DNA from 2 places in the Mesorhizobium sp. NZP2077 genome. Region 2 is predicted to be linked to the other one. Evidence: predicted binding sites of a transcription regulator. Region 2 holds the regulator's gene; the other holds the start of a gene.

Region 1 (16,219 bases), 2.8 Mb from region 2:
CCGTCGCCGCTTCCTTCACGGCTCCCGAGGCATTGGCCTCGACCGAAGTGAGCAGCGAAACCGCGTCGCGGTCGCCGCGCGCGCCGACCAGTGCGATGGCCGCCAGCTTGTCTGCATCAGGCCGGTCGGAGACAAGAACCGAGGCGGCGCGGGCCTGTTCGAGCAGGGCCTTGACGCTCGCCACGCTTTCACTGGCGATCGCTGCGTCGAGCGGTCCGATATTTGTGGCGTCCGGCGTCTTGAACATGGTGTCGGCGGCGGCGATGCGGACAGTCGGATCCTTCGAACCGAGCGTCAATGTGCCCAATGCATCTCGGATGGCGCGGCGCAAGGTGTTGTTGACGCTGATCTGGGTGATGTCGTCCTGGGAGGCCTCGCCCGCTGCCTCGCCGCTCAGCGGATCGAAAAGCTGGACGTTCTCGTCGCCTTCCTTGCCGACAAACACCATCGAGTCGGCGGTACGAACGTAAAGATTGCCATCCGCCAATGCAGCAAGCGGACGTTCGACTGCCGGATCGCCTGTGGCCGTCAACTCTTGAACTACAGCTCCCGTCTCGGAAAAGTCGGTTACTGTCGCGAATTTGGCAATGATGGCACGCAGATCGGCTTCCGCAGCGCCCGAAGACGACAGCGTCGTCAGCAGGAACAAGAGCGTCAGGCCCATCGCGTGGAAGATCTTCATCGGTTTTTGGTGACCCTTGAACGTTGAAGTGGGCGTCCGGACGGTGGAGGAACCGTCCGGACGCGCGCGGTCTTGGACATGGACCCGGAGGTCCAGCCCGGGAGGATCAGTTCGTGCCCTTGCCGCCGCACTTGCCGGTTTTGACGTTGAAGTTGCCGCAGCTGAGCGGCGCGCGCCAATCGGAGATCAGGTCCTTGGAATCCGGCAGGTAGTCGGACCATTCGTCGCCCATCACAAGGCCCGGCGTCTTCGAAACCGTTTGGAACTGGCCATTGGCCTGGATTTCGCCGATCAGGACAGGCTTGGTGATGTGGTGGTTCGGCATCATCGTCGAATAGCCGCCGGTAAGGTTCGGCACCGAAACGCCGATCATGGCATCGATGACCTTGTCCGGATCGGTGGTGCCGGCCTTCTCAACCGCCTTCACCCACATGTTGAAGCCGATATAGTGGGCTTCCATCGGGTCGTTGGTGGTGCGCTTGTTGTTCTTGATGAACTTGTGCCAGTCGGAGATGAACTTCTTGTTCTCAGGCGTGTTGACGCTCTCGAAATAGTTCCAGGCGGCGAGATGGCCGACCAGCGGCTTGGTGTCGAGACCGGCCAGTTCTTCCTCGCCGACCGAGAAGGCCATGACCGGGATGTCCTCAGCCTTGATGCCCTGGTTGCCGAGTTCCTTGTAGAACGGCACATTGGCATCGCCGTTGACGGTCGAGACGACAGCGGTCTTCTTGCCGGCCGAACCGAATTTCTTGATCGCCGAGACTTCCGTCTGCCAGTCCGAGAAACCGAACGGCGTATAGTTGGTCATGATGTCCTCGGCCGCGACGCCCTTGGATTTCAGATAGGCTTCGAGAATCTTGTTGGTGGTGCGCGGATAGACGTAGTCGGTGCCTTCCAGCACCCAACGCTTCACCGAGCCGCCATCCTTGCTCATCAGATAGTCGACGGCCGGAATGGCCTGCTGGTTCGGAGCCGCACCGGTGTAGAAGACGTTGCGCTCGCTTTCCTCGCCCTCATACTGGACGGGATAGAACAGGATGTTGTCGAGTTCGGAGAACACCGGCAGCACCGATTTGCGCGACACCGACGTCCAGCAGCCGAACACAGCCGCAACTTTGTCCTTCGAAATCAGCTCGCGCGCCTTCTCGGCGAACAGCGGCCAGTTGGAAGCCGGATCGACGACGACGGCCTCGAGCTTCTTGCCGAGCAGGCCGCCCTTGGCGTTCTGTTGCTCGATGAGCATCAGCATCGCGTCCTTCAGCGTCGTCTCCGAAATCGCCATAGTCCCCGACAGCGAATGGAGAATGCCGACCTTGATCGTGTCCTCGGCCGCCCTGGCGGGAGCCGACATCAACAGACCGGCGGCAACAACGCTCGCCGAAAACATTTTTGTTATTGTCGAGAAATTACCCCTCATACGGAAGACTCCCAAGCTGGTTGATTGCACCACGACAATACAATGCAACCCCCATGCCAACCGCTGCGGGGACGTTGAAAAGTGGAAAATAACCAAACGTTATCAGCCCGTTATTATATTAGATCGAACAAACCAAAGAGAGCCGGTTAAAAAATGGTTGAGGGAAATTTGCGCAGCGCACAAGGCATCTGCCTAATTTTCGCCCAATTTTACCAAACGCCTAGATTTTGGCCTCAACGCGCCGGGTCGCGGACGACAAAATGTTGCGGCGAGGCGCAAAAATAGGGCAAGCTCGCTCCTTAACCGAGCAACGTCATGGCATCCCTGATTTCACGCATTTTGATCGGCATAGTGTTTCTGGCGACTGCGACCGGCGCAGCACGGGCCGACTTCAGTGACGGCAAGATGCCCGATGGCACCTATCACTGCGAAGTCTACCTGCTCGGCATGTTCATCAACCTCGGCGACATCACCATCAAGGGAAATGTCTATACGGGCCCCGTCACTTTCGGGACCGTCCAACAGGGCTATAATTACCAGATGGACGCAAACGGCGTGATCTCCTGGCTGGGGCCGCTCGGCGGCTACACCGCCGGCGGCAACGCGCTGTCGATGACCCAGGCAACGCTGGACGGCCAGAGCCCGCCCTCCTTCGACATCATCATGAAGCAGCCCGACGGCGCCTTCACCGCCTCGACCTGTACCAAGGGAGCCAATCAGTAGGCCTTTCCCTGGCAACGGCGCCGCCTCCATGCAGCCACAAGCCGTGTCCGCCTTCTCATGTCATCTGGATGTTGCCGAAACTGGATAGGGCAGCGTTGCGCCGTCACCCATCCACATCGAGAGGCAGACACATGGCCGACTTCCCGTCTTCATCCTCCCCTGTCATTCGCGATATCATCGCCGAGCGCGTCTCGCGCCGGACCCTCCTGAAAGGCAGCCTTGCTTCCGGTGCGTTGATCGCCGGCGGCAGCTTTGTCGGCTCGTTGTTTGCCGGCGAAACACATGCGGCTGCGGCACTTTCCACGCTCGGTTTTCCCGAGCTGAAGCGCGTCTATGACAAGACCCACGCCGCCGCGGAAGGTTACGAAACAACTGTTGTCGCACGCTGGGGCGATCCGCTTGTCGCCGGCCTGCCGGTTTTCGACGGTAACACGGTTCCAGCCGCCGAACAGGAAAAGCGCTTCGGCTACAACTGCGATTACATCGCCTTCCTGCCGTTGCCCAAGGGTTCGGTGAACTCCGACCATGGCCTGCTTTGCGTCAATAACGAATACATCTCGCCCAACGTGATGTTCCCCGGCATGACCGAAGACAACGCCGGCAAGACGATGAGCAAGGAACAGGTCGATCTCGGCCTGGCGGCGATGGGTCATTCGATCGTTGAAATCATGTTCAAGGACGGCAAGTGGCAAACGGTCGAGGACAGCCCGCTCAACCGCCGCATCACCGCCACCACCGAAATGACGGTTTCCGGACCGGTGGCAGGCCATGCGCTGCTCAAGACGTCCACCGACGCGACCGGCACAAAAGTGCTCGGCACCAGCTACAATTGCAGCGGCGGCTTCACCCCCTGGGGCACCGTGCTGACCTGCGAGGAAGGCGTTTCCGACCTGTTCGGCGGCGACCCGAAAAAGGCGCCGGCCGCTGACATTCTCGACCGCTACGGCTTCGACGGCTCCGACATCTATGGCCGTGGCCGTTTCCATGACCGCTTCAACATCGACAAGGAGCCGAACGAGCCGAACCGCTTCGACTGGGTCGTCGAGATCGACCCTTATGATCCCCACTCAAAGCCGGTGAAGCGCACGGCCCTTGGCCGCATGTCGCACGAGGCCTCGACCGTCGTCCTCAACAAGGACGGCCGCATCGTCGTCTACATGGGCGACGACGACTATTTCGAATACATGTACCGCTACGTCTCGAACAAGGCCTACGACAAGGCGAATCCGGCTTCCAGCAGCGGCCTTCTGGACGATGGCGTGCTATCGGTCGCCCGTTACGATGCCGATGGCTCGATGACCTGGCTGCCGCTGGTTCACGGCCAAGGCAAGCTCACCGCCGAGAACGGCTTTGCCGACCAGGCCGAAGTGCTGTTGAAGACGCGCCTTGCCGCGGATGCCCTCGGCGCGACCCCGATGGACCGGCCGGAGGACATCGAGACCAATCCGGTCACCGGCCGCGTCTACGCCGTCATGACCAAAAACAAGAAGCGCGACGAATCCAAGGTCAATCCGGCCAACACGCGGCCCGAAAACCTCTGGGGCCACATAGTCGAGCTGATCCCGCCCGGCGGCCGAGGCGCTGACGCCGACCACACCGCCGAGAAATATGCATGGGACCTGTTCGTGCTCTGCGGCAATCCCAAGGACGCGAAAGTCGGCGCCACCTTCCATCCCGACACGTCGGACAATGGCTGGTTCGTCTGCCCCGACAACATCACCTTCGATCCGGCCGGACGGCTGTGGGTGGCGACCGACGGCGCTAATGATTTCGACCTTCCGGACGGCGTCTATGGCGTCGACACGGAAGGTCCGGCGCGTGGCCTGCCAAAGCTGCTGTTCACCTGCCCGCATGGCGCGGAAGCGACCGGCCCTTGCTTCACGCCGGATGGCACGACGCTGTTCCTTTCGGTCCAGCATCCCTCGGAGGATGCCGAAACGCTCGACAAGGCACAGTCGTTGTGGCCGGATTTCAAGGACGGCCAGCCGCCGCGGCCATCGGTCGTCGCCATCCGCCGCAAGGACGGCCAGCCGGTTGGGGCCTGAGACTGCGAGGCCCGAACGACGCGGAACCCTGTAGGGTCCCGCGCCGGCGGGAAGCGGCCTAGCGCCCTTCCCTAGCGATTTCGAGCGCCAGCCGGCTCATATCGGCGAAAAGCGCCTGGCGTTCGGAATAGTCGGCCTGTTCGCCGGTAACCAGATTGTCGACGACGGTCAGCAGCGACAAGGCCCTTGCGCCGAAATGCGCCGAGATGCGGTAGAGCGCACTGGTTTCCATGTCCACGGCCAGCGCCCCGAGCGCCCTTGCTTCGGCATAGCGGGTGCGCGCTTCAGGATGGTAAAATATGTCGGTGCAGGCTGTCAGCCCGGCGTGGTGGTCGATGCCGAGTTCGGCCGCCTTGGCCAAGGCGCAAGCAAGCAGCGCCGGATCCGGGCCGGTATCAGCTCCGTAAAGGCCAAAGACCTGACCGCTCTCCGTGTTTTCCGGCCGTGCCATTTGCGAGATCACCAGGCTGCGCAGCTTTACCTCGTCGCTGAGGCCGCCGCAGGTGCCGGTGCGGATCAGTGTTCTGACGCCATAATAGTCAAGCAACTCATGGACATAGATCAGGAACGATGAAACGCCGATACCCGTCGACTGAATGCTGATGGGCCGGCCGCGAAACAGGCCGGTAAAGCCCAGAGCACCGCGTCGGCGATTGACGCGGCGCGGCGCTTCCAGAAATGTCTTCGCCATCCATTCCGCACGCTGCGGATCACCCGGCAACAGCACTGTCTCGGCGTAGTCGCCCTTGTCTGCCTCGATGTGTGGCGTCAACCGCTGCTCCCCCAAGCCCGCTTGCCGTTTCATCCACAATCATGGCGCTGTCACGGCGTTGTGCAAGACCGGTCACTGGGGCGCGCAGAATCAATGCATGTCGCCCAAAAGTGAGCGCGGTTTTGGGAAAACGACATGCATAAAAACAAGACCTAAAGCGCGGCGCATGAATCCGTTTCGACGCGACGCGCTTTAGGACTCAAGCACGTCCTTGACGATCGTCGCCAGTTGCTTGAGCGAGAACGGCTTCGGCAGGAAGCCGAAATGCGCGTCGGCCGGCAGGTTCCTGGCGAATGCATCCTCGGCATAGCCGGACACGAAGACGAACTTGATGTCCGGCTGGCGCTTGCGCAATTCGCCAAGCAGGGTCGGCCCGTCCATTTCCGGCATCACCACGTCGGAAACGACGATGTCGACCTTGCCGCCCAAGGCTTCGAACACTTCCAGCGCCTCGACGCCGGAGGATGCCTCGTGCACGGTGTAGCCGCGCGAAATCAGGGCTCGCATGCCGCCCATGCGCACGGCATCCTCGTCCTCGACCAGCAGCACCGTGGCTGACCCGGACAGGTCCTTGGTGCTGTCGACTGGTTTGACTGGTGCTGCGCTTGGCGCTTCCCCGGGGTCGGCCGCCGTCTTCGCTTCCGCGATGTGGCGCGGCAGGAAGATGCGGAAGGTCGATCCCTTGCCGACCTCGGAATCGCAGAAAATGAAGCCGCCGGTTTGCTTGATGATGCCGTAGACCATGGACAGGCCAAGGCCGGTGCCCTTGCCGACCTCCTTGGTAGTGAAGAACGGCTCGAAGATCTTCTTCAGCACATCGGGCGCGATGCCGCTGCCGGTGTCCTCGGCTTCGACCACGACATAGGCGGCCGCGGTGAGTTCGCGATAAGGGAAGGTCTTGCATTCCTCGGCGGTGACGTTGCGGGTGCGCACGGTAAGATCGCCGCCGGCAGGCATCGCGTCGCGCGCATTGACCGCCAGATTGACCACCACCTGCTCGAACTGGCCGATATCGACCTTCACCGGCCACAGGTCGCGGCCGTGGTCGATCCTCAGCTTGATGTCGTTGCCGACCAGGCGGGCCAGCAGCATCCTGAGATCGGCGAGCACGTCGGTCAGGTTCAGCACTTCCGGCCGCAGCGTCTGCTTGCGCGAGAAGGCCAGCAACTGCCTGACCAGCGAGGCCGCCCGGTTGGCATTCTGCTTGATGTTCATGATGTCGGGGAAAGACGGGTCCGACGGCCGGTGATTGGTCAAAAGCAGGTCCGAAGCCATGATGATGGCGGTCAGCACATTGTTGAAGTCATGGGCGATGCCACCGGCGAGTTGCCCGACCGCCTGCATCTTCTGGCTTTGCGCCATCTGCCCTTCGAGCGCCTTCTGCTCGGTCGTGTCGACGGCGTAGACGATGGCCGATTCCTCGGCACCCTCGCCGCCGGTGCCATCGGCGACGGCATTGACGTAGAATCGGATGTGCCGCTCTTCGTTACCGGGCAGCACGGTGTCGATCGGCTCGATGTCGGCCTGCCGCTGCCGGGCTTTTTCGAATGCGGCGGCAAAAGCCGGCCGCTCGCGCTCATGGATCACCGTATCGAGCCGCACGCGGCGATCCACGGCGTCCCGGTCGACGACCGAGGAAAACAGCGACAGGAACGGCGCGTTGGTGCGCAGGATGCGCCCGCTGGCATCGACACCCGCGATCGCCATCGGCGTTGAGTTGAAGAAGCGGGTGAAGCGTACTTCCGAAGCGCGCAGATCGGCCGAAGCATCCTCGCCCTGGGTGCGGTTGAGCACGATCGTGCGCGTCGGGCCGCCGACACCTTCGCGGCTGGCCGAAACGCGATGCATGAAGCGCACCGGCAGCGCCTCTCCCGTCATCGTCGTCAGGTCGAGATCGATGACCGCGTTGCGCGTCGTGCCGGGATCGGCCTTGACCGAGCGCACCAACGCCATGCCGTCGCCGGCAACGATATCAGGCAAGGTTACGGCGCCGGGCGTGAAGCTGGCGAGATCGATGCCCAGCCATTCCGCCAGCGTGGCGTTGATGTAGGTGACCCGCCCGTCCTGGTCGGCCGAAAAGAAGCCGGCTGGGGCATGGTCGAGATGATCGATGGCCTTCTGCAGGTCGAGGAAGAAACGCTCCTGCTCCGCCCGTTCCTGCGAAATGTCGGAGAGTTGCCAGGCCAGCATCGGCAATCGCTGGCCCGGAACGCTGAACGTGCGGGCACGCGCCCTGTACCAGCGGGCGCCCGGGTCGGCGCCGGGTCGGATCGACTGCGCCAGCCGAAATTCGCCGTCGCCCGGCTGGCCGTCACGCAGGCCGGATGCCAGCCGGTAAATGGTCACCGAGGCCTCGGGAACATCCGAAAGCAGCCCTTCGACCGTCTTGAGGTCGGCGGCCGAGGAGGCTCCAGTCATGTCTGCATAGGCCCGATTGGCGTAGACGACGCGGCCCTTGGTGTCCGTCACCAGCAGGCCCTGTGCCATCGAATCGACGAAAGCCTTGGACAGTTCATCGCCGGTCGAGCGCGGCGTCACCTGTACGAAGCCGATCGCGGTCGCGAACAGGAAGCCAACGCCGATCATCGCCAGCACGCCCAGCATGCCGAGCAGGAACGGGTCGCCGAGGCGCTCGCGGAACAGGCCGAAGATGATCGCGGCGCCCGTCAGAACGACGATGAAGATGATGAGCCGGGTGACCGCGCCCGGTCGCGTGTTCTGGTCGACGATCGGTACCGGATAGAAATCGCCGCGCGCTTCCTTGGCCATATGCCCCCTGCTCGTGAAGTCCGACGTTCCGACACCCGCCCCTAATGCATGTCGCCCAAAAGTGAGTTCGGTTTTGGGAAAATGACATGCATGAAAACAAGGACCTGAAGCGCGTCGCATGAATCGGCGTCAGCGCGACGCGCTTTAGCCGGTTGAATCACATTCTCCTGGTCCGGAAAAGGCCCGGGCGGCAAATGTCAGATAAAAATGATGCCGGCCGTGTTTCAAGCTGTTCACGATGCGTGAAAGGCAACTTGCGGTAGCCAGTCGCAACGGTCTAGTGTCGCGTCACTTTCCAAAACCGATCAGGGGAAACCAATGCAGTGGCTGGATAGCGTGGCGGGCCCTGGTTATGCGGCGGCACTCCTGTGGACCTTCGCGGCGCTGATCTTGTTGGTCATCGTGCTTGTCATCATCAGGCTCGTGCGCAACCTGACCTTCGGCACGTTTGTCGCGGGTGGCCGGAACCGCAAGACGCGGCTCGCCGTCATGGACGCCACCGCCGTCGACAGCCATCGCCGGCTGGTATTGGTGCGCCGCGACGACATCGAGCACCTGCTTCTGATTGGCGGCCCGACCGACGTCGTCGTCGAGCGCGACATCCGTCTTGCCGCCCCGCGCCGTCCGGCGCTGACGGGAGATGGCGGCCTGCAGCCTGTCCCGGCCACCGCGGCCCCGGCGGCCAAACCGCGGCCGCCTCAGCCGGCTCACGCACCGGCACGACCGGCACCGGTGCCGCAACCGATGACCGCGGCCGCGCCGCCTGCCCGCCCGCGCCCGGCAGCGCCGCCACCGGCCCCGGCGCCCGCACCAAAACCGGTGACGCAGGCCTATCAATCGACCAATGTTACGCCGCTGCCTGCCTACGGCTCCGCCAACGCCAATGCCATCAGGCACGCGCCACCACCGCCGCCAAGGCAGGACAGCATCGACGAAACGTTGATGAAGGACCTCGAATTTTCGCTCGACCAGCCCCGCTCCGGCGGTCCGGTGGGCAAACCGGCAGCCAAGGCGCCGCAGTCGCTCGACGATGAGATGACCAAGCTGCTGGGCGAACTCTCAAGCCAGAAGAGATGATTGGCGCCTGAGGCGCCCCGCCCGGCCGGTAATCTGGCCGAGATTTGCTTTCGTTTGCTGCAATCGATTTGTCACGCACCAACAAAAATGGCCGGGAAACCCGGCCATTTTTTGATAACAATTTCATTACAACTGGCCTGAGATCAGGCCCAGAAGCAATACGTCAGTCGTCGCGATAGACTTTTTCGCGGCGCTCGTGCCGTTCCTGCGCTTCGATCGACAAGGTGGCGATCGGACGCGCGTCAAGCCGCTTCAGCGCGATCGGCTCGCCGGTTTCCTCGCAGTAGCCGTAAGTGCCTTCATCGATGCGCTGGAGCGCCGAATCGATCTTTGAAATGAGTTTCCGCTGACGATCGCGGGCCCTGAGCTCGATGGCGCGGTCTGTTTCCGAAGAGGCGCGGTCGGCGAGGTCGGGGTGGTTGGCGTTTTCCTGCTGCAGGATTTCGAGAGTTTCGCGCGCTTCGCGCAATATGTCATTTTTCCAGGTAACAAGCTTCAGGCGGAAGTAGGATTTCTGCCGTTCGTTCATGAACGGCTCGTCTTCGGAGGGTACGTAATCGGCGGTAACGATGTCGTTCATTCGACTCACCCAAACTGCCCCAAATTTCGCGCCTATATATTCGCCGCCCGACGCCTGCACAAGCGCAATCGGCCACCGACTCACGCAATTGTTAATGTGCCCTGGCGGCACGCGCTCGAACGGCATGCCGCTGATTCGATGGCGAAAGTGCCGCAACCCTTTGCCACGTAGTGTTATGCGCAATTGCTCGCCCGCAAGAACATGGACCATTGTGCGCAATGCCCTTCTCGTGGCTAATCGCAATCCCGCTTCGGCATCGGCATCATTGGAGGTTGGGTGAGCAGGCTCTATCTGTTGCGACACGCCAAGGCCGGCTGGGCGCTGCCCGGCATGCGTGATTTCGATCGCCCGCTCGACCCATCCGGCCGCGCCGACGCCGAGATCATGGGCACCGCCATGCGCTCACGTGGCTATGTCCCCGACCTGACATTGTGCTCCAACGCTAGGCGCGCCAAGGAAACGCTCGAAGGCCTGGCCGGCCAGACCGATACCGGCAAGGTGCTGTTTCTCGACACGCTCTACAGCGAAGACGCCGCCGGCTATCTGCGCCTTATCCGGGAGCATGGCGGGCCGGGTTCACTGCTGGTCATCGGCCACAACCCGATGACGGAGGACCTTGCCATGGCGGTCTCGGGCGATGGCGACGAGACGGCGCGTGCGCTGCTCAATCACGGTTTCCCGACCTCAGGCCTGGCGGTGGTTCGTTTTCTGGACGAATTGGCGAAAGCAAGCCAGGAAGCGGGTTATCTCGAAGCGTTTCTGACACCGGCCGATCTCTAGCATCGATTAGATGCCAATTTCCGGCGCCATTTCAAAGCCGGGTTCCAACGCCTATATCGGACGGACGCAAGCCCGAGAGATCACATTTTGGCATCATCGCTGACCACCTTCACCGACGAGGCAAGAATTGCCCTCGATACGCTGTCGGGACGCGCCACCGGGCTTTTTTCGCCGTCGATGCGGTTGGGTGTCACGGGTCTTTCACGCGCGGGCAAGACGGTGTTCATCTCCGCGCTGGTCCACAATCTGATCCATGGCGGACGCCCGCCGCTGTTTGAGGCGCAGAAATCCGGGCGGATCGCGCGCGCCTTCCTCGAAGAACAGCCTGACGACGCCGTGCCGCGCTTCCAGTACGAGGATCACATCGCCGCATTGGTCAACGACCGCGTCTGGCCCGATTCGACACGCGCCATCTCGGAACTGCGGCTGACCATCGAATACGAAGCGGCTTCCGGCTGGAGCCGCATGTTCTCCTCCGGCAAACTGTCGGTCGATATCGTCGACTACCCCGGTGAATGGCTGCTCGACCTGCCGCTGCTCGGCAAATCCTTCGCCGATTTTTCACGTGAGGCCATCGAGATGGCCACTTTGCCGGTGCGCGAGGATCTTTCGCGGGCCTGGCGAGCGATTTCGGCCGAGATCGATCCGAATGCCGACGCCGACGAGATGACCGCACGGCGCTTGGCCGAAAGTTTCGCCGCCTATCTCAAGGCCTGCAAGCTCGACGAACGCGCGCTTTCGACCCTGCCGCCCGGTCGCTTCCTGATGCCAGGCGACCTCGAAGGCTCGCCCGCGCTGACCTTCGCGCCGCTGGCCGGCCTCGACAGGCGTCCGCGCCCGGGATCGCTGCACGCCATGATGGAGAGGCGCTACGAAGCCTACAAGACGCATGTCGTGAAGCCCTTCTTCCGCGAACACATCACGCGTTTGGACCGCCAGATCGTGCTGATCGATGCCATGCAGGCACTGAACGCCGGCCCCGGCGCCATGGCCGACCTCGAGCGCGCCGTGACCGAGATTCTGAGCTGTTTCCGCCCTGGCCGGGGCAGCTTCCTCACCGACCTCTTCTCGCGGCGCATCGACCGCATCCTGATCGCAGCGACCAAGGCCGATCACCTGCATCACGAAAGCCATGACCGGTTGCAGGCGATCGTGCGGCGGCTGGCCGACCGTGCCGTGGCGCGGGCGAATTTCACCGGCGCCGATGTCGACGTGGTCGCCATGGCGGCGGTGCGGGCGACCCGCGAAGGCACGGTCAAGCAGGGCCGCGAGACATTGCCCGTCATCATCGGCACGCCGATCTCCGGCGAGCGGATCAACGGCGAGACGTTCGACGGAAAGACCGAAACAGCCATATTCCCCGGTGACTTGCCGGAAAAGATTGATGCGGTATTCGATACTTCGGGTCCCGATCACCGGCAGGATTCCGAGGACCCGGCAATCCGCTTTGTCCGGTTCCGTCCGCCAAAACTCGAACGCACGGCCGAAGGCGTTACGCTGTCTTTGCCGCATATCCGGCTCGACCGTGCCCTGCAGTTCCTGATCGGAGACCATCTGGCATGATCGCGCCCCGTAAGCCGGCGGCATTCCGCATCGAGCCGGAAGCCGCGCCAACGCAAGAGACGTCAAAGACGCGGCAGGCCGACCCCACGCGCAAACCCCGCGCGATGAAGACCGATGTCGCGCTGGTCATGCCGGCCGAGGTCGACGTCTTCGACGAGCCAGACATCATTGCCGCCGAACCGCCGCCGGCGATCGCCCCCCGAAAACGCTCGCTGTTCGGCAGCATCTTCTTTGGCGCGATCGGCGTGCTGGTTTCGCTGGCCGTCGGCCTGTGGACCGACCAGTTGATCCGCGATCTCTTCGCCCGCGCCGAATGGCTGGGCTGGCTGGCCGCCGGCATGGCGGTGATCGCCGTATTGGCGCTCCTGGTGATCCTGATCCGCGAATTCCTGGCCATCGCCCGTCTCGCCGAAGTCGAAAAGCTGCAAAAACGCGCGCTCGATGCCATCGCGCGCGACGATCCCAAGGCCGCACGATCGGTGGTCGACGAGCTTTCGGCTTTCGTCGCGGCCAAGCCCGAGACCGCGGCCGGCCGGCGCGCACTGGCCGAACTGCGCGGCGAAATCATCGACGGCGGCAATCTGGTGCGTCTGGCCGAAGCGGAAATTCTTGGCCCCCTCGATGCCAGGGCAAAGGTGATGATTCTCGAGGCCGCCAAACGTGTCTCGCTGGTGACGGCGGTCAGCCCGCGTGCGCTCGTCGACGTCGCCTATGTCGTGTTCGAGGCCGGGCGCCTCATTCGCCGCCTCTCGGAACTCTATGGCGGACGGCCGGGAACGCTGGGTTTCTTCCGCCTGGCGCGCAGCGTGCTGGCGCATCTGGCGGTCACCGGCTCGATCGCCATCGGCGACAGTTTCGTCCAGCAGATCGTCGGCCATGGGCTGGCCGCACGGCTTTCAGCCAAGCTTGGCGAGGGCGTCGTCAACGGCATGATGACGGCGCGCATCGGCATCGCGGCGATGGAAACGACGCGTCCCTTACCCTTCAGCGCCGCCAAGCGCCCGGGACTGGGCGATTTCCTCTCGGCACTGACATCGTTTGCCACGAAGAAGGACACCGAGACATCAGGCCCCGGCAGATAGCGTTTTGCTCTTCGGGACGGTGAACGGATCGCGGTTTCGAGGCCCCGCAGTGACGAAGCATTAACCAATCTTCTTCATGGTCAAACCGGTTCCAAACAGCATCTTTGTTGCCGGGTGTCGTCGATGAAAAGCGTAATTCTGTCCAGCGTCTTGCCCCTGGCTGTCGCGATCACAGCAGTCGTCGGTGTCGCCTCGGGGGCTTCTGCTACAGAACCGGACAAGCAGTTCTTCCAGTCGGCCGAAGGCAAATGGGTCGGCCCAGGCGAAATCGTCGCCGGCAAGTACAAGGGCACGAAATTCAACTGCAGCTTCACCGGCTCCACGCCGGACGGCAAGATGGGCATGACGCTGGACGGCGGCTGCCGGGTCGGCATGTTCACCCAGCCGATGTCGGCCAAGATCGAGCGCAAGGGCCGCGACTACAAGGGTTCCTTCATGGGCGGCGCTGCCGGTTCCGGCCTCGACATCATCGGCGGCAACGTTGTCGACGCCCGAAAGGTGGTCTTCACCATCAACCGCAACCAGTTGCGCGGCGTCATGCAGGCCCGCATTCCCGACGACAATTCGATGACCGTGACCGTTGCCGTGCGTGTCCAGGACCAGCTGGTGCCGGTCATCGGCATGAGCCTGAAGCGCGTCGATGCGGTCGAAGTCGGCTCCATCGCTCCGAACTGAGCGCGTATGGCGCCCTAGCACATCCCCCAAAAACAAAGAGGCGGCAGCCCATCGCCACCGCCCCCTTGAACCAGTCGAATCAGGCGCTTAGCCCTTGATGGCAGCCGTCACCTCGTCATACGCCTTGCAGGCGTCGGCAAGGGTCGTGGCGCCCTGGTACTTGGTTGTCACCGCCTGGACCTTGGCGGTCAGGTCAGCCGCCTTGGACGGATCCTTGGTGATCGCTTCCTGCAGCGCGGCAGCCATGTCCTGCGCCTTCTTGGTCGCGATCTCGGTCGTGCATTCCGGCGCCTTCGAACAGGCCGAACCGGCGAGCACCGCCAGGCCGACGGCAACAAACAAAAACTTCTTCATGTCAGTCATCTCCTCAAAAGGGCGCGACTTGATCGTCGCTCACCCTCCAATGGCCGTAGCCGAGCGTCCTTAGCCTTCGATTGTGGCAACAAGCAACGCGCGCATGGCGTAAACTTGTGTAACGCGCCTGCAATATTGGTCCGGCCCGGATTCAGGCTGTTCGATTCGCGCCGAAGCCCCTATCCTCCCGGCCAGGCGCGAGACCTGAAAATCGGAATCGATTTTCGGATCGGATCATGCGCAAAATCAAAGTGCTACGGCGTCCCAGCGCATCCCCAGATCCGCGCATCGCCATGGTTTTGACCGCACTGGCCGCGGTCCTCGAACGAACGGAACGGTGGGAATGGCGGTAGAAACATCAGGCAGCGATCTCATTCAAGTGGTGGCGCTGCTTGCCGCGGGTGTCGTCGCCGTCCCTATCTTCAAGCGCATGGGCCTCGGCTCGATCCTCGGCTATCTGGCCGCCGGCGTGGTGATCGGCCCGTTCGGCATCGGCGTCTTCTCCGAATCGGGAGCCATCCTCCATGTCGCCGAACTCGGCGTCGTCATGTTCCTGTTCATCATCGGACTGGAAATGCAGCCATCGCGGCTCTGGGGCCTGCGTCGCGAAATCTTCGGGCTCGGCGCGCTACAAGTAGGCGTCTGCGCGGTCTTGTTGACCGGTGTGGGAATGGCCGGCGGTTTTCCGATCTCGCAATCCTTCGTCGCCGGCGCCGGTTTCGTCCTGACCTCGACGGCGATCGTCATGCAGCTTCTCGAGGAACGCGGCGAAATCGCCTCGCCGAAAGGCCAGCGCATCGTCTCGATCCTGCTGCTGGAAGATCTGGCCATCGTGCCGCTGCTGGCCCTGATCGCGTTCCTGGCGCCAGGCGGCGCCGACACCAGCCTGTCGGAAAGGCTGACCGAGGTCGGCATCGGCCTTGCCGCGATCGTCGGACTGGTGCTGGCCGGCCGCTATCTGCTCAACCCCTTCTTCCGCATCCTGGCGGATGCCCGTGCCCGTGAGGTGATGACGGCCGCGGCACTTCTGGTCGTGCTCGGATCGGCGCTCGCCATGCAGCTAAGCGGCCTGTCGATGGCGATGGGCGCGTTCCTGGCCGGCGTTCTTCTGTCCGAATCGACCTTCCGCCATCAGCTCGAAGCCGACATCGAGCCGTTCCGCGGCATCCTGCTCGGCCTGTTCTTCCTGGCGGTCGGCATGTCGCTCGACCTGCATGTGGTGGCCGCGAACTCGAAGCTGATCGCCATCTACGTCGTCGCCTACATGGTGATGAAGGCGTTTGGCATCTACATCGTCGCCCGCATCCTCAAAACAGGCCATCGCGAGGCGCTGGAACGCGCGGTCTTCATGGCGCAAGGCGGCGAATTCGCCTTCGTCCTCTACTCCGCCGCCGCTGCCGTGGGCATCATCGACAGCAACGCCAACGCGACGCTGACGGCAATCGTCATCATCTCCATGGTGCTGACGCCGCTGGCTATTATCGCCATGCGGTATATCACGCCGCGCGACGAGCAGTCGCTCGACAGGGTCGATGTCGCCGACGGCCTGACCGGCAGTGTGCTGGTCATCGGCTTCGGCCGCTTCGGCCAGATCGCCAGCCAGCCGCTGCTGCTGCGCGGCATCGACGTCTCGATCATCGACAACGATGTCGAGATGATCCAGGCGGCGGCCGATTTCGGCTTCAAGGTCTATTATGGCG
Region 2 (16,219 bases):
GTGGATCGACATCTGCGTTATCCTCTGCCCATCAACGCCGCAGTCAGGCAAAGGTTTCAGCGTCAGGCGCCGGTAACGCCGGATTGATCGTTCGCTGGGGCCATGACCTGGCAATTTTCGACCGCCGCCGGTCTGACCGCATTGTTTTCCGCTTCGTCTCAATCTTGAAATAAAAATGTAATATCGAATTTACAGGGGCCATTCTATTACACTAGATGAAAGCCTGCTCAGGTCGTAATTCTTTAAGTATTAGGTATAGCTCACTTGGGTGAAATTTACCTTGGCGGCGCAAGGAGACGCTGCCATGGGTGATTTAATCTGGTTGTCGGAAGCGCAGATGCGCCGCATCGAGCCATATTTTCCGCTGTCCCATGGGGTGCCTCGTGTCGATGATCGTCGGGTCATCAGTGGGATCATCTTCGTGATCAGGAACGGCTTGCGGTGGCGCGACGCGCCAGCGGAGTACGGCCCACCAAAAACGATCTACAATCGCTTCATTCGCTGGAGCAGGCTGGGCGTGTTCAACAAGATTTTCGCGGCACTCGCGGCGAAGGGCGGGAAGCCCGACCATCTGATGATCGATGCGACCCACCTGAAAGCCCACCGGACTGCAGCAAGTCTGCTCAAAAAGGGGATGTTCCCCGACGTATCGGACGTACCAAAGGCGGCCTGAACTCGAAGCTACATGCCGTCTGCGACGGCAAAGGCAGACCGCTGGTGATGCTGCTGAGCGAGGGCCAGATGAGCGACTACAAAGGCGCTGCCCTCATGATCGACGCTTTGCCCAGGGCCAAAGCCTTGCTCGCAGACAGGGGCTATGACGCCGACTGGTTCCGCGCCGCTCTCGCAGAGCGCAAGATCACCGCCTGCATCCCGTCAAAGGTCAACCGAAAGGTGACGATCCCCCACGACATCGCACTCTATCGCCAGCGTCACAAGATTGAGAATATGTTCGGCAGGCTCAAGGATTGGCGGCGCATCCACACCCGCTATGACCGCTGTGCGCACACCTTCATGTCTGCAATCTGCATCGCAGCCACCGTCATCTTCTGGCTCAATCAATGAGTCCTGAACCTAGCACTACTTTGGCATTTTTTTGGTTCTGGGAGCGTTTGAGGATTCCCAAGAGCGGTTTTGCGTGATTCATGAGAGGTCGGCTGTTGGAGGGGCCGGCCATGAACAGGGATTGGCAAGTCGATCTGGAGCAGTGGCTTGAGCCGTTCGTCTCGGCGTTGAGGCACAAGACGCGTGCTCGGATGTGTCCGGCCTATATTGCTGGGCTGATTGGCCTTGGGGATCGCAAGAGCATCCAACCGATGGCGGCGCGCGACGCAGGCGTCAACTATGACCAGCTGCACCACTTCATCGCGAGCGGCGTGTGGGATGCTGGGCCGCTGGAGAAGGTGCTACTTGCGGAGGCCGACAGACAAGTTGGCGGGAACGATGCATGGCTGATCGTGGACGACACAGCGCTCCCCAAGAAGGGGCGCCACTCGGTCGGCGTCGCGCCGCAATATGCCTCGGCGCTTGGTAAGAACGCCAACTGCCAGACGCTGGTGTCGCTGACGCTGGCCTCTAGCGAAGTGCCGGTCATGGTGGGACTGCGGCTGTTTCTGCCCGAGAGCTGGACTTCCGATCCCGCCCGGCTCGACCGTGCCGGTGTGCCCGAGGACCATCGTGCCTACAGGACCAAGCCCGAAATCGCGCTGGCCGAGATCGACCGGGCTCGCGCAGCCGGCCTACGCTTTGGCTGCGTGCTCGCCGATGCCGGATATGGCTTGAGCGCCCCCTTCCGGCAGGCGCTCACCGAGCGCGGCCTTACCTGGGCCGTCGGCATCCCGTTCAAGCAGAAGGTCTATCCCGCCGACGTGGCAATGATCTTTCCCGTTGCCGGACGCGGCCGTCCGCGCCAGCGGCATATCCCCGATGTGAAGTCGATGACCGCGAAGGCGATGCTGGAGACAGCCCCATGGCGCGCGGTCAGTTGGCGGCGTGGCACCAAAGGCCGCCTCTCGGCGCGCTTCGCCGCTGTCCGTGTCCGGGTTGCAGATGGCCCACCCCAGCGCATCCGCGACATGGGCGCTCAGCATCTGCCCGGCGAGGAGGTCTGGGTGATCGGCGAGCACCGCTCGACCGGCGAGCGCAAATACTACCTCTCCAACTTGCCCGCCGACACCCCGCTCAAGCAGATCGCAGGCGCCATCAAGGCGCGCTGGGTCTGCGAACAGGCGCATCAGCAGCTCAAGGAGGAACTTGGCCTCGACCACTTCGAAGGGCGCTCATGGACCGGCCTGCACCGGCACGCGCTGATGACGATGATCGCCTACGCCTTCCTGCAATCTCGCCGCCTCAAACAAGCGGGAGGGGGAAAAAAGAATCGTTGGCCCGCCGCCCCAACCGAGCCTACCCGCCGTCAGGCAAGCCATCCTCACCGCGCTAGCGCAGCCGCCCCCAATCCGTTGTCCCCACTGCCGCAGAGCCCTCTCCGCTAACAATCTGCCAAAGTAGTGCTAAGTCGCGAGAATATGATTCCAGTCCGTCAACAGCAAGAACAATGTTGTCCCGATGATCCGCTTCTGGCTTCTCATGATGATCGCTCTGGTGACGGTGGCCGCCTTTGCGCTCGGCACGACGTCTTCCGATGCGGATATTTGCAGCGCGATCAGAGGTCAGTTGCTTTCCGGCGGCCGCGGTGGGGGCGTGAGTCCCGAACTCGCGCAGTTGCGCCGCCAGCTTGCCGCGATCCAGGGCCTGGAGAGGCAGCGCCGGTGCACGGCGCAAAATGCCAAGGGCGGCTTCTTCAACGCTTGCGCTGATCTTGCCAGGAACCGGACGGAGGTGCTGCGCCAGATCGCGGCCGGTTCCGGCCGGGACGTTTCGGGCCTGCAGGCACGGTTCGCGGCGCTCGGCTGCGGTGCGAAGGATCAGCGCCCGGCATCGAAGACCCAGCCCACCGCGGGCGAAGCAATTTATGCCGGCAATTCGATGCTGTTTTGCGTGCGCCTTCCGGATGGATATTTCTTCCCCGCGCCAAAGTCGCAATTCGCCGGCAGCGACGATGTCAAGGATATGGCCGATCAGTGCCGTTACATCTGTGATGATCCGGCTGTCGATCTCTACACGCTGAGCGATGCCAGTCTGGAGACCGAAAAGATGGTCGCGCTTGATACGCGCAAACCCTACACCGAATTGCCGTCGGCTTTCCGCTACCGGGACGATGCCAATTTCAAGGCCTGCGACGTCAAGCGCTACTACCAGCGGGTCGCCGAACTGAGGGCAAGGACGGTGACGCCGACAAACATGAGCAACGCCATCATTCCCCTGCCGCAGCGGAAACCGGACGTCGGCAGCCCGGAAGTCGGCAGCGTTGCGGCAATCCCTCAAGAAGCCCCGGGTGCCGCTCAGGAGCAGTCGATCGAGGCCAGCAAGCGGCCGGTGCGCTTGGTTGGCCCGGCCTTTTTCCCGGCTGAATGACCGCCCTTCTCTCTAGGCATCCATCAGATAACAGGTTGCGGCGGGCTATGGGACCCGTCTGGAACAGAGGGGCGCTCACGGCGTTGTGATCGACATCAGCCAGGAGAAACGCCATGGCCACGTTCAGGGAAATGCGGGTTCTGGAGATCGTCGAAAACGGCTCGCTGACCAATGACGAGAAGATCGCCGAACTGCGTGAGATCGAATCCGAGGCGCGCGGCCTGCAGCGGGCCGCGTCGGAGAGTTCGATGGGTGATGAGGACGGCTGGCAGGACGATTTGCGCCAGGTTCGCCTTGCACTCGACAAGCTTGGAGCGAAGGAACCGAAGAAGGGCGCGGCATCGCTGTAGGCCTCTCCGCTGTTGGGCCCCGGGGCTTTCCCTCAATTGTGCCTATTCGCAGACCATGCGGACCCGCTGGCCCGGCGCGCTTACGTTCCTGCACGCCAATTGCTTTTCCGGGGCCGAGGGCGGGGGAGGCGGCGGTGAAAATTTCGTCTGATGCCGTCTCTGCACGCCAGGTTTAAAAACCCTGCGCTCCGAAAATCGTCCGGGCGGCGGCTGTGGCGGCACCGGAAAGGCGCCACTGTCGGCCTGCGGTGCGTAGTCGACATTGGGTGGCGGCCGGTCCCAGAAGCGCCTGGCGTCGAGTGGCCGCGGGATGATGACTGTGCCGTCATAGCTGCGCGAACAGCCGCTGCCGAAAAGCAGCGCCACGCCCAGCAAGAAAGGCCCTATCCGTCCAGTCATAAGCAACACCCCTGCACAGGCTTATAACGCGGCCTTGGTGCACCCGACAACCGGACCGAATAACGCAGGAGGAACGGACTGGTTGCGCCGTTAAGGTTAGCGGATCGTTAATGCTTCTCGGGCACATTCCGCCGACGAACCGCGGAGGGAGGGTTCGGCCTTGATTTTCGGGGTGGGGACGGGATGGCGGAAGCGGACGAAGCAATCGGCGCGCGCGGCAAGCGTGAGCCCGGCAAGGCGGTACACCGCGGCGACGCGCCGCCTTGCGCGGACATGGATTCGGCCGACGCGCTGCGCCAACTGGTCGAGGTGGGCTCGGACTGGATCTGGGAGACCGACGCCGAACTGCGATTCTCCTGGCTTTCCCCCAGCTATCAGGCGGCCACCGGTATCGATCCGGCCGATGTGCTTGGCCGGTTCCGCTTCGATTTCCTCAATCAGGGCAACCACAGCGCGGCAGCGCATCTGGAGGATCTGCAGGCGCGCCGGCCCTTCCGCGACTTCGTCTACGAACTGAAAGGAGGCGGCGCCGACTGCCGCTGGGTGTTGACGTCAGGCTTCCCACGGTTTGACAGCGAGGGACGATTCGCCGGCTATCGCGGCATAGGCCGCAACGTCACCGCGCTGGCCAGCGCCTTCGAGATCGCGGAGCGGAACCCGTTACCGGACAGCGAACCCGACCGGCATCTTGCCGATCTCGAACGGACAATGGACGCCATGCACATGGGCGTCGTGCTTCTCGATGCCAAGCTCGACACGCTGATCGTCAACAAGGCCTATCGCGATCTGTCCAGGATTGCGGATGGTGCCGTGACTGTCGGTGCTCCGTTCAGCCAGTTGATGGACCTCAACCGCCGCGATGGCATCTATGGCGACATCGACGACCAGCAGTGGCAGCGCTACCTCGCCACCCGTATCGAGGAGATTCGCGCCGGCTCCGTCGCGCCGCGCGAATTTGTCCATGCCAACGGCAGGACGATGATGTTCTCGGTGACGGCGCTGTCCGGAGGCAAGCGGCTGCTGACCTACTATGAGGTCACCGGACTCAAGCGTCGCGATGCCGAGATCGAAAGCGCCAACGCCAAGATCGCCGAGACCTTCGTCAATCTGCGCACCATGGTCGATCAGATGCCGATCGGCGTTCTCGTCCTCGATGCCGAGATGCGCGCCGAAATCATCAATCGCGCATTTTACGATTTCTGGCAGATCGACGCCCGGCGCTCCGAGATCGGCTGCAGCTTCCGCGATCTGATGGACGCCAGCCGCGACATCGACCCGTATGGTTGCGATGATGCGACATGGCAGCAGCATATCGCCGAACGTGAAGCGGAAATCAGAGCCGGCACAGCTGGCTCGCGGCAGTTTCCGCGCAATGACGGTCGTACGCTGATCTCCTCGATGGCGCCGTTGGCCGGCGGCAAGCGGCTCATTTCCTATGTCGATGTCACGGACATGAAGGACCGCGAAGCCGAACTCGCAGATGCGCTGGAAAAGGCGCGGCTGGCGGAAGCGGTGATCAACGGCGTCAAGGACCCGATCTTCGTCAAGGACGACAATCTGCGCTTCGTCTTCGTCAACGAGGCGTTCGCAGGCCTGTTCGGCCAGACTCCGCAAGCCATGCTGGGCAAGCCGGGCGGCGACTTCCTCGCGCCGGCCCAGGTTGCGCTCTTCGAGCGTAGCGAACGTGAGGTGCTTGCCAGCGGGCGTGCTTACGAGGTTGAAGAAAATTTCGAGGTCAATGGCGCCAGCCGTTCGCGCATCGTCAGGAAAAACCGCGTCGGCATGGCAAGCGGCCGCAACTATGTTGCCGGCTTCCTTTTCGACATTTCCGAAATGAAGCGCCGGGAGACCGAGGCACAGGACGCGCGCAAGCATCTCGCCAGCGTACTGGAATCGCTGCCGGCCGGCGTCATCATCTACGACCGCGACGACAAGTTCGTCTTCGCCAACCGCAAGCTGCAGGACTCGCTGCCGGCGCTGAAACCCGTCTGGCAGCCCGGCTCTACCTTCCGCGAGGCGCTGGAGTTCGGCCATGCGGTCGGCTATTTCCGCTCGTGTGGCGATCCCGAACTCGACAAGCTTTACGACGTCGACACCGAACGCTGGGCCGACGGCGTGCTGGCGCGCTACCATCTGCGGAATTCGTCCTACGAGCGCCTCAATGCCGATGGGCGCTGGTACCAGGTCTACGACATGCGCACCGAGGACGGCACGTTTATCGGCGTGCGCGTCGACATCACCGACCTCAAGAGCCGCGAAGCGGCGCTGCGCGACTCGATGCGCCAGATCGATCTGTTCCGGCATGTCATGGACGAGCTGCCGGTGGCCGCCTTCATCAAGGCGCAGGACCTGAGCATCGAATTCGTCAACAAGGCCTGGTGCGCGATTACGGGCCTTGCCAAGGAAGACGTCATCGGCCGCACCGATCGCGAGCTGTTCGGCGCCGAGGAAGCGGAAGGCTTCAGCCATGACGACACCGATGTCGTGGCGACCGGCGCTGCGCGCGAGGTCGAGGAGCCCGTCACCCATCGCGACGGCACGGTGCGGCAGCTGATGACGCGCAAGAGCCGGCTGGTGGCCATCGACGGATCGGTGCATCTGGTTGGTTCCAGCACCGACATCACCGACGTCAAGGCGCGCGAGCGGGTGCTGGAAGAGAGCATGCGCGAGAACGAGGTGTTCCGCAGCCTGATCGACAATGTGCCGGTGTCGATCTACGCCAAGCGCTCCGATCTCAGGCAGTTCTATGTCAACAAGGGCTGGTGCGACCTCACCGGTCTCAGCAGGGAAGATGCGATCGGCAAGACCGACATCGAGATTTTCGGGAAGGACGGCGAGGCTTTCGTCAATGGCGACCTCGCAGTGCTGCGCACCGGCGAAACGCAGGAGATCGAGGAAACCGTGACGCTTGCCGACGGCAGCGTCAGGCATCAGTTCGCGCGCAAGGGCGCGATGATCGCTTCGGACGGCTCGCTCTACCTGATCGGATCGACCACCGACATCACGGAACTGAAGATGCGCGAGGCCGAACTCAGCGAGGCGCGCCAGCGCGCCGTGCTCGCCGACCGCGCCAAGTCGGAATTCCTCGCCAATATGAGCCATGAGATCCGCACACCGATGAACGGCGTGCTGGGCATGGCGGAACTCCTGGCCAAATCCAATCTCGATCCGAAGCAGAAGACGTTCACCGACATCATCGTCAAGTCGGGCAACGCGCTGTTGACCATCATCAACGACATCCTGGATTTCTCCAAGATCGATGCCGGCCAGATGGTGCTCGATCCGGCGCCCTTCAACCTTGCCGAGGCGATCGAGGACGTGGCGACGCTAGTGTCGACGCGCGCCAAGGAAAAGGACCTCGAGCTCATCGTGCGCGTCGAGCCGAGGCTCGAGAGCCTGTTTATCGGCGATGTCGGCCGCATCAGGCAGATCGTCACCAACCTCGTCGGCAACGCGGTGAAATTCACCGATGAGGGCCATGTGCTGGTCGACGTGACCGGCGAGAAGGTCCCGACCGGAACCAGGTTGACAATCTCGGTCACCGACACCGGGATCGGCATCCCCGAGGAAAAACTGAAACTGGTGTTCGAAAAATTCAGCCAGGTCGACACCTCCTCGACAAGGCGGCACGAGGGCACCGGGCTTGGCCTTGCCATCACCTCGCGGCTGGTCGAGCTGATGGGCGGCGCCATCGGCGTCGAGAGCGCCGAAGGCAAGGGCTCGACCTTCTGGTTCACCGTGACGCTGCCGCGGGCTGGACAGCAGGACGGGCAGCGCATCATGCCGGTGGACGTGACGGGCGCACGCGTGCTGATCGTTGACGACAATGCCGTCAACCGGGCCATCCTGGCCGAGCAGATGGCCTCGTGGACGTTCGATTCCTGCGCGGCCGAGAGCGGCGCCGAGGGCCTGAAGGTGCTGATCGCCGCCGCTGCCTATGGCGTGGCCGTGGATTGCGTCGTGCTCGACTACCAGATGCCCGAGATGAGCGGTGCCGAAATGGCGCGCATCGTGCGTAACACCGAAGGCCTCGCCGACACGCCGATCATCATGCTGACCTCGGTCGACCAGTCGCTCGCCAACACCAGCTACCGCGATCTCGGCATCGACGCCCAGCTGATCAAGCCGGCGCGATCCTCCGTGCTTCTGGAAACGCTGGTGGCGACCATCCAGCGCCATCGCCACACCACGGATGCGCCGGTTCAGCAACTCGCAACCGAGAGGCTTGATGCCCCCCAGCGGCCGCCGCTGGCGCCGTCCGAACAACGCGCGCAATTGCAGCCGCCGCCGGTTCGTCCCAGGCTGCCTGCCACCGGCGATGGCGGACACAGGCTGGATATCCTCGTGGCTGAGGACAATGAGGTGAACCAGATGGTTTTCACCCAGATCCTCGGCGAGACCGGCTACGGCTTCGAGATCGTCGGCAATGGCCGCAAGGCGCTCGACGCCTTCGGCAAGCTCAATCCGTGCATGATCCTGATGGACGTCTCGATGCCGGAGATGAGCGGGCTCGAGGCGACCGCCGCGATCCGCCGGCTGGAGCAGGAAACCGGCACGCATGTGCCGATCGTCGGCGTCACCGCGCATGCGCTCAAGGGCGACCGCGAACGCTGCCTGGAGGCGGGTATGGACGACTATCTGCCCAAGCCGATCAGCCCCAGGGCCCTGCTGGAGAAAGTCGAGCGCTGGATCGGCGCCGGCAGCCAGGTCCAGCGCAACGCGGGATAGCATCCCGCCGCTGGGTTTCAGGGACCCGGAGAGGCAAGCCGAGGGAATCAATCGCCGATTTGCTGCTACCCCTGCTTGCAATGCCTATGGTGCGATCGCACCATATCAAAGGCGGCGCCCAGCCGGGAGAATAGCAAAATCGAATTCCGCCCTTGCAGTTACGGGCGGGAGCAGCGACCGCCAGCACGGAACAGCGTCAACCTACCCCAACGGACCTGTTTTTGGCGATGGCCCGGCCATGACACGCTCTGGTCTTGAGCAACGCACTCCCGCCCGGATTTTCTTCACCTGACAAAGCCCCGTCGAATCCGGCGGCGGCTCCAGCCGATGGATGGCTCAAGCCCCTGATTCCGGGGGCAAACTCGGATCAGGCGACGATCGCCCGACGCCACTGCCATTTCCAGTGCCAGCGACGCGTTACCGGGCTGACACGAAACTGTCATGCGACTGTTATAATCGAGGGCTATTGGCCTCAGCGGGCGCTGGTTAGGAATGGCGCCGAGAGACCATCTTCCGAACAGGAGCAGGCCACATGAGACATTTCATCCGCTCGGCGGCCGTTGCGATCGCAATGGCTACAGCGTCTACCTTCACCCTTTCCGCAGCCATGGCAGCTGACCTTTCCGGCGCCGGTTCGACCTTCATCTATCCAGTGTTCGCCAAGTGGGCCGACACCTACAAGAAGGACACCGGCATCGGCCTCAACTACCAGTCGATCGGTTCGGGCGGCGGCATCAAGCAGGTCATCGCCAAGACCGTGACTTTTGGCGCCACCGACAAGCCGATGTCCGATGCCGATCTGGAAAAGAACGGCCTCGTGCAGTTCCCGATGGTGATGGGCGGCATCGTGCCGATCGTCAACCTGACCGGCGTCAAGCCGGGCGAGCTCGTCCTCGACGGCAAGACGATTGCCCAGATCTATCTCGGCGCCATCACCACCTGGGATGACGCCGCGATCAAGGCGCTGAACCCCACCCTCACCCTGCCGTCGACCGCGATCGCCGTCGTGCATCGTTCGGACGGCTCGGGCACCACCTTCAACTTCACCAACTATCTGGTGAAGCTCTCGCCCGACTGGAAGGACAAGGTCGGTTCGGACACCGCCGTCGAATGGCCCACGGGCGTCGGCGCCAAGGGCAGCGAAGGCGTTGCCAACACCGTCAAGCAGACGGACGGCGGCATCGGCTACGTCGAATACGCCTATGCCAAGCAGAACAACCTGTCCTATTCCAAGATGCTGAATGCAGCCGGCAAGGTCGTCGAGCCGTCGCTCGAATCCTTCGGCGCGGCCGCTTCGAATGCCGACTTCAAGACTGCCAAGAACTTCAACGTCATCATCACCAACGAGCCCGGCGACGCCACCTGGCCGATCGCGGCTTCCACCTGGGTCCTGATCCACAAGGCTCCGGATGATGCCGCCGCCACCGGCGAAGCCCTGAAGTTCTTTGCCTGGGCCTACAAGGACGGCAAGGAAACCGCCAAGGCGCTCGACTATGTCTCGATCCCCGACAGCGTCGTCGACCTGATAAAGGCTTCGTGGAAGACCGACATCCAGGCCGACGGCAAGCCCGTCTACGTCGGCGAGTAACATCCCTTGAAGGAGCGCCGCGCCCGCGGCGCTCCTTTCCCTTTCAATTCAAAAGAGCCGAGCTTGACATGAGCGCTGTCCAGGAAGCCTTGCCAGCCGTTAGAGGTTCGCGCGACGCCATCGTCCGACGCTTCGCGCTGACCGACGCGATCTTCCATGGAATGACCCGCGCTGCCGCGATCCTGGTGCTGGTCCTGCTCGGCGGCGTTGCGATCTCGCTGTTTGCCGGCTCCTGGCAAGCCCTCTCGACCTTCGGCTTTTCCTTCCTGACCAGCGAAAGCTGGAACCCGGTGACGGAGAAATTCGGTGCCCTGGCGCCGATCTACGGCACCATCATCACCTCGGCCATCGCCATCCTGATCGCCGTGCCGCTCGGCATCGGCATCGCCATCTTCCTCACCGAGCTTTGCCCGCGTCCGCTGCGGCGCCCGATCGGCATGGCGGTGGAATTGCTGGCCGGCATCCCTTCGATCATCTACGGCATCTGGGGCCTGTTCGTCCTGGCACCGTTCCTGCAGACGACCGTGCAGCCCTTCATCATCAGCGTGTTCCATGGCATTCCGGGCCTCAACAGCCTGTTTGCCGGCCCGCCCTATGGCATCGGCCTGCTGACCTCGTCGATGATCCTTGCCATCATGGTGCTGCCCTTCATCACCTCGATCACCAAGGACGTCTTCGACACGGTGCCTCCGGTGCTTAAGGAATCGGCCTACGGCATTGGTTGCACCACCTGGGAAGTGACCCGCCGCGTCGTCATTCCCTACACCCGCATCGGCATCATGGGCGGCGTCATGCTCGGCCTCGGCCGTGCGCTCGGCGAAACCATGGCGGTGACCTTCGTCATCGGCAACGCGCACCGCATCTCGACCTCGCTGTTCGCGCCGGCAACGACGATCTCGGCCACCATCGCCAACGAATTCACCGAAGCGGTCGGCGATCTCTACACCTCTTCACTGGTGGCGCTCGGCCTGATCCTGTTCGTCATCACTTTCCTGATCCTTGCCATCGCACGCTACATGCTGATGCGCATCGACGCCCGCACGGGAGCTTGACCGATGTCGACAGCCACGTCGCTTCACCAGAGCCGCAAGCGCAAGAATGGCGTGATGATGACGCTGTGCGTCGTCGCCGCCGGCATCGGCCTTGCCTGGCTGGCGCTGATCCTCGGCGCACTGCTCTACAAGGGCCTTTCCGGTGTCAATCTTTCGGTCTTCACGGAGATGACGCCACCGCCCGGCGATGCCGGCGGTCTGCTCAACGCCATCTACGGCAGCATCGTGATGACCATCATCGGCATCATCGTCGGCACACCGATCGGCGTGCTGGCCGGCACCTACATGGCCGAATATGGCCGATTCTCGAAGCTCACCACCGTGGTGCGCTTCATCAACGACATCCTTCTGTCGGCGCCGTCGATCATCATCGGCCTGTTCGTCTATGAGCTGATGGTGCGGCCGATGGGGCATTTCTCGGCGATCGCCGGCGCCGTCGCGCTTGCCATCCTGGTCATCCCCGTCGTCGTGCGCACCACCGAGGACATGCTCAACCTGGTGCCCAACGCCTTGCGCGAAGCCGGCACCGCGATCGGCGCGCCGCGCTGGGTGGTCATCAAGTCGGTCGCCTACCGCGCCGCAATGTCCGGTATCGTCACCGGCATATTGCTGGCCATCGCCCGCATCTCCGGCGAGACGGCACCCCTTCTTTTCACGGCGCTGAACAACCAGTTCTGGTCGAGCAATCTCAACGCGCCAATGGCCAGCCTGCCTGTGACCATCTTCCAGTTTGCTCTCAGCCCTTACGAGGAATGGCAGCAGCTGGCCTGGACTGGCGCACTCATCATCACATTGACGGTTCTCGCGCTCAGCATCGTTGCGCGCAGCCTGACCGGACGCAGAGAGGACAAATGAGCCAGATGTTGTCTCCAGACATGACGATCGCCGCCGAGGCAGCCGCCAAGGTAAAGATCGAGGTCAAGAACCTCAACTTCTACTACGGCCAGTCGAAGGCGCTGAAGGATATCACGCTGTCGCTGCCCGAGCGCAGCGTCACCGCTTTCATCGGGCCGTCGGGTTGCGGAAAGTCGACGCTGCTGCGCGTCTTCAACCGCATCTATGAGCTCTATCCAAAGCAGACCGCCGAGGGCCAGGTCCTGCTCGACGGCCAGAACGTCCTCGACCGCTCGCAGGATCTCAACCTGCTGCGCACCAAGATCGGCATGGTGTTCCAGAAGCCGACGCCGTTCCCGATGTCGATCTATGAGAACATCGCTTTCGGCGTCAGGCTCTATGAGAAGATCAGCAAGGCCGAGATGGACGGCCGCGTCGAGCAGGCGCTGAAGCGCGCAGCCCTATGGAACGAGGTCAAGGACAAGCTCAATGCCAGCGGCCTCAGCCTGTCAGGCGGCCAGCAGCAGCGGCTGTGCATCGCCCGCACCGTGGCGGTGAAGCCGGAAGTCATCCTGCTCGACGAGCCGGCCTCGGCGCTTGACCCGCTGTCGACCGCCAAGATCGAGGAGCTGATCGACGAGCTGCAGGCCGACTACACGATCGTCATCGTCACCCACAACATGCAGCAGGCGGCGCGCGTCTCGAAGCAGACCGCCTTCATGTATCTGGGAGAACTGGTCGAGTTCGACAAAACCGAGAAGATCTTCACGTCGCCTCGCGAGAAGCGCACGCAAGATTACATCACCGGCCGCTTCGGCTGATCGCACGCATACGAGGACCAGGATCATGGCCGAACACACAGTCGCAGCCTTCGACGAGGATCTCGGACAGATCAGCAAGCTGATCAGCGACATGGGCGATCTCGCCGGCTCGATGGTCGGCGGGGCCACCAAGGCGCTGCTGAATTCCGACAACGCGCTGGCACAGCGTGTGGTCTCCGACGACGCCATCATGGACGCGCGCCAGCGCGAACTCGACGACCGCGCCATCACGCTGATCGCCAAGCGCCAGCCGATGGCCGACGATCTGCGCCATGTCGTCGGCTCGATCCGCATGGCCGGCGATCTCGAGCGCATCGGCGACCTTGCCAAGAACATCGCCAAGCGCGTCGGCACCGTCGGCCTCGCCACTACGCCGCGCGACCTGTCGCATTCCATCGACGCCATGGCGCAGCTGGTGCTGATCCAGGTGCAGGGCGTGATCGAGGAGTACGCGGCCGGCGATGCCGCCGCACTTGCCAAGCTCAGGAATGACGACGAACGCATCGACGTCAAATACACCTCCGTCTTCCGCGAACTGTTGACCTATATGATGGAGGACCCGCGCAACATCACGGCGTGCACGCATCTGTTGTTCTGCGCCAAGAATCTCGAACGCATCGGCGACCACGTGACCAACATCGCCGAAAACGCCTACTATGTCCTGACCGGCACGCAGTTGCCCGCCAACCGTCCAAAACAGGATGAGACGGCGATGTCGGCGCCCGCGGCCTGACGCAAGAGGTAACCAATCGATGATCGCGCCACGCATTATGGTGGTGGAGGATGAGGAGCCGCTGGGGGTGCTGCTCCGTTACAATCTTGAATCCGAAGGCTACCAGGTGGAGGTGGTGCCGCGCGGCGACGAGGCTGAGATCCGCCTGCAGGAGAACGTGCCCGACCTTCTCGTGCTCGACTGGATGGTGCCGGCGGTGTCCGGCATCGAACTCTGTCGGCGGCTGCGGATGCGGCCCGAGACCGAGCGGTTGCCGATCATCATGCTGACCGCGCGGGGCGAAGAAAGCGACCGCGTGCGCGGGCTCTCGACCGGCGCCGACGACTATCTGGTCAAGCCGTTCTCGACGCCGGAATTCATGGCTCGCGTCAAGGCGCTGCTGCGCCGCGCCAAGCCGGAAGTTCTGTCCAGCGTGCTCAAGGTCGGCGACATCGTGCTCGATCGTGAATCGCACCGGGTCTATCGCAAGAAGAGCGAGATCCGGCTCGGGCCGACCGAATTCCGCCTGCTCGAATTCATGATGCGTCATCCCGGCCGCGTGTTCTCGCGCAGCCAGCTGCTCGACAATGTCTGGGGCGAGACGATCTACATCGACGAGCGCACGGTGGACGTGCATGTCGGCCGGCTGCGGAAGGCGGTCAACAATGGCCGCATGCCCGATGTTATCCGCACCATCCGTGGGGCGGGCTACGCGATCCGCGAGGATTGAGCGTGACCTGATTCAGGCTACGTTTTTCTTTACGGCAAGGCCTGATTTCGCCTGCACACCCGGTGCGAAGATCTCTTGGTCGACGAAGGTCAGCGCGCGCATGGCGCAGCCTTCGCGGATGAGGGGAAGTTCGTTCGGTTCGGTGTCGAAGGAAATCGATTTCGAGTGCTGGCCGCCGGCGGTCTGGGCGATGGCCTCGCGCAATGCGGGCTCGATCAGGTCGAAGGCGGCGGCGCTGACGCCGACCATGGCGACGGGTGCTGGATCGATCAGCGCGAACAGGCTGCCGAGGCCGTAGCCCAGTGCCTCGCCCGCCTTGCGATAGGCTTCGCGCTCGGGCCCGTCGCGTTCGCGTGCCGTGGCGGCGAGCGCCCGCATCTGCGCGTCGCTGACGTCGGCCACCGGCTCGGTGTCCTCACTGAGCTGCCTGGCGTTGCGCCAGATGGCGTAGTTGCCGGCATAGGCCTCGACGCAGCCGCGGCGTCCGCAGCGGCAGAGCGCGCCGCCGGGCCGATGGATCATGTGGCCGAACTCGCCGCCTGAGGAATGGGTGCCGGTGAACAACTCGCCCTTCAGCACCAGGCCCATGCCGATGCCGTGCGACAGAAGGATGGCGATGAAGTCGTCGCGGTAGCGCTCGGGATCGCGCCAGCGCAGCGCCACCGCCATCATGTTGCAGTCGTTTTCCATGGTGGCGGGGATGCCGAACTCGGCCTCGAGTATGTCGGCGAAGGCGATGTTGGTCTGCGGCGTGATCGGCGACCAGAGCATCGCCCGGGCCTCGGTGTCGGTGATGCCCTGGATCGCCAGCGCGATGCGGGCGACGCTGCGCACGTCGATATCGGGATCCTCGAGGCGCCGCCGCACGATGGCGACGCATTCGCCGATCAGCGCTTCGCGCGACATGGTCAGTGTGTCCAACCGGCGCTGTTCCTCCGATACCACCTGGCCGGCATAGTCGATGACGGCGACGGAGAGGAAATTCAGCGACAGCACCACGGTCATGACAGCCGCGGCCTCCGGGTTGAGGCCGAGGCCGACCTGCGGCCGGCCGCGTTTGAGCGCGCCGGCCTCGCTCGGCTTGCCTTCGGCCAGGATGCCTTCGCCGATCAGGTCGGAAGAGATAGCCGATATGGTCGAGTGGCTGAGGCCGGTGGTCGCGGCAATCTCGGTGCGCGAGGGTCGACCGGCCCGGCGCACGGCCGCAATCACCATCGCGCGGTTGCGCCGGCGCAGATCGTCGTGGCGGATTCCGACCGACATCTTTCCCATATCCTCCCGGTCGCCGCGGTTCCTCCGGCCCCTCGAACCCTGCCGACGACACGGGTAAATACTGGCAGAAGCGGCCCGTCCTGTCATTTATTTATTCCGAGGCTCGAAAAAAATTCACAAGGGCATCAAAATCGATCAGAATCGTTGTTGACAGCGTTCCGGTGTTGGACCAGTGTTTTTTCGAGGCTCGAAAAAATAGAGCCTTTGTGCCGGCCTTTAGGGCCAGTTTGGTCGCGCCATACGCGGCGCAGGGAGGAAT

The links. Region 2 encodes PhoB, which activates phosphate uptake and scavenging genes when phosphate is short. Its sites were predicted from a motif close to TGTCATNNANCTGTCAT; they were not measured.
Region 1: a site for PhoB is predicted at 2,881-2,897, ahead of HGP13_RS20670 (PhoX family phosphatase). Genes of this name have one in related genera too.

What each region holds. Positions count from the first base shown of each region.
Region 1 is NZ_CP051293.1:4,155,727-4,171,945, reverse strand. It holds gene urtB (urea ABC transporter permease subunit UrtB) at 1-682, opposite strand, end outside; gene urtA (urea ABC transporter substrate-binding protein) at 789-2,069, opposite strand; gene HGP13_RS20675 (hypothetical protein) at 2,415-2,822, shown strand; gene HGP13_RS20670 (PhoX family phosphatase) at 2,954-4,867, shown strand; gene HGP13_RS20665 (DeoD-type purine-nucleoside phosphorylase) at 4,926-5,639, opposite strand; gene HGP13_RS20660 (PAS domain-containing sensor histidine kinase) at 5,832-8,408, opposite strand; gene HGP13_RS20655 (flagellar biosynthetic protein FliO) at 8,727-9,485, shown strand; gene dksA (RNA polymerase-binding protein DksA) at 9,649-10,065, opposite strand; gene HGP13_RS20645 (histidine phosphatase family protein) at 10,342-10,845, shown strand; gene HGP13_RS20640 (YcjX family protein) at 10,933-12,408, shown strand; gene HGP13_RS20635 (YcjF family protein) at 12,405-13,490, shown strand; gene HGP13_RS20630 (hypothetical protein) at 13,614-14,165, shown strand; gene HGP13_RS20625 (hypothetical protein) at 14,253-14,519, opposite strand; gene HGP13_RS20620 (monovalent cation:proton antiporter-2 (CPA2) family protein) at 14,863-16,219, shown strand, end outside.
Region 2 is NZ_CP051293.1:1,403,197-1,419,415, forward strand. It holds gene HGP13_RS06910 (hypothetical protein) at 1-12, opposite strand, end outside; one part of gene HGP13_RS06915 (IS5 family transposase) at 305-638, shown strand; one part of gene HGP13_RS06915 (IS5 family transposase) at 638-1,065, shown strand; gene HGP13_RS06920 (IS701 family transposase) at 1,176-2,492, shown strand; gene HGP13_RS06925 (DUF2865 domain-containing protein) at 2,566-3,474, shown strand; gene HGP13_RS06930 (hypothetical protein) at 3,588-3,824, shown strand; gene HGP13_RS06935 (PAS domain-containing protein) at 4,407-8,951, shown strand; gene pstS (phosphate ABC transporter substrate-binding protein PstS) at 9,484-10,539, shown strand; gene pstC (phosphate ABC transporter permease subunit PstC) at 10,608-11,591, shown strand; gene pstA (phosphate ABC transporter permease PstA) at 11,595-12,446, shown strand; gene pstB (phosphate ABC transporter ATP-binding protein PstB) at 12,443-13,246, shown strand; gene phoU (phosphate signaling complex protein PhoU) at 13,272-13,979, shown strand; gene phoB (phosphate regulon transcriptional regulator PhoB) at 13,999-14,688, shown strand; gene HGP13_RS06970 (ROK family protein) at 14,701-15,951, opposite strand.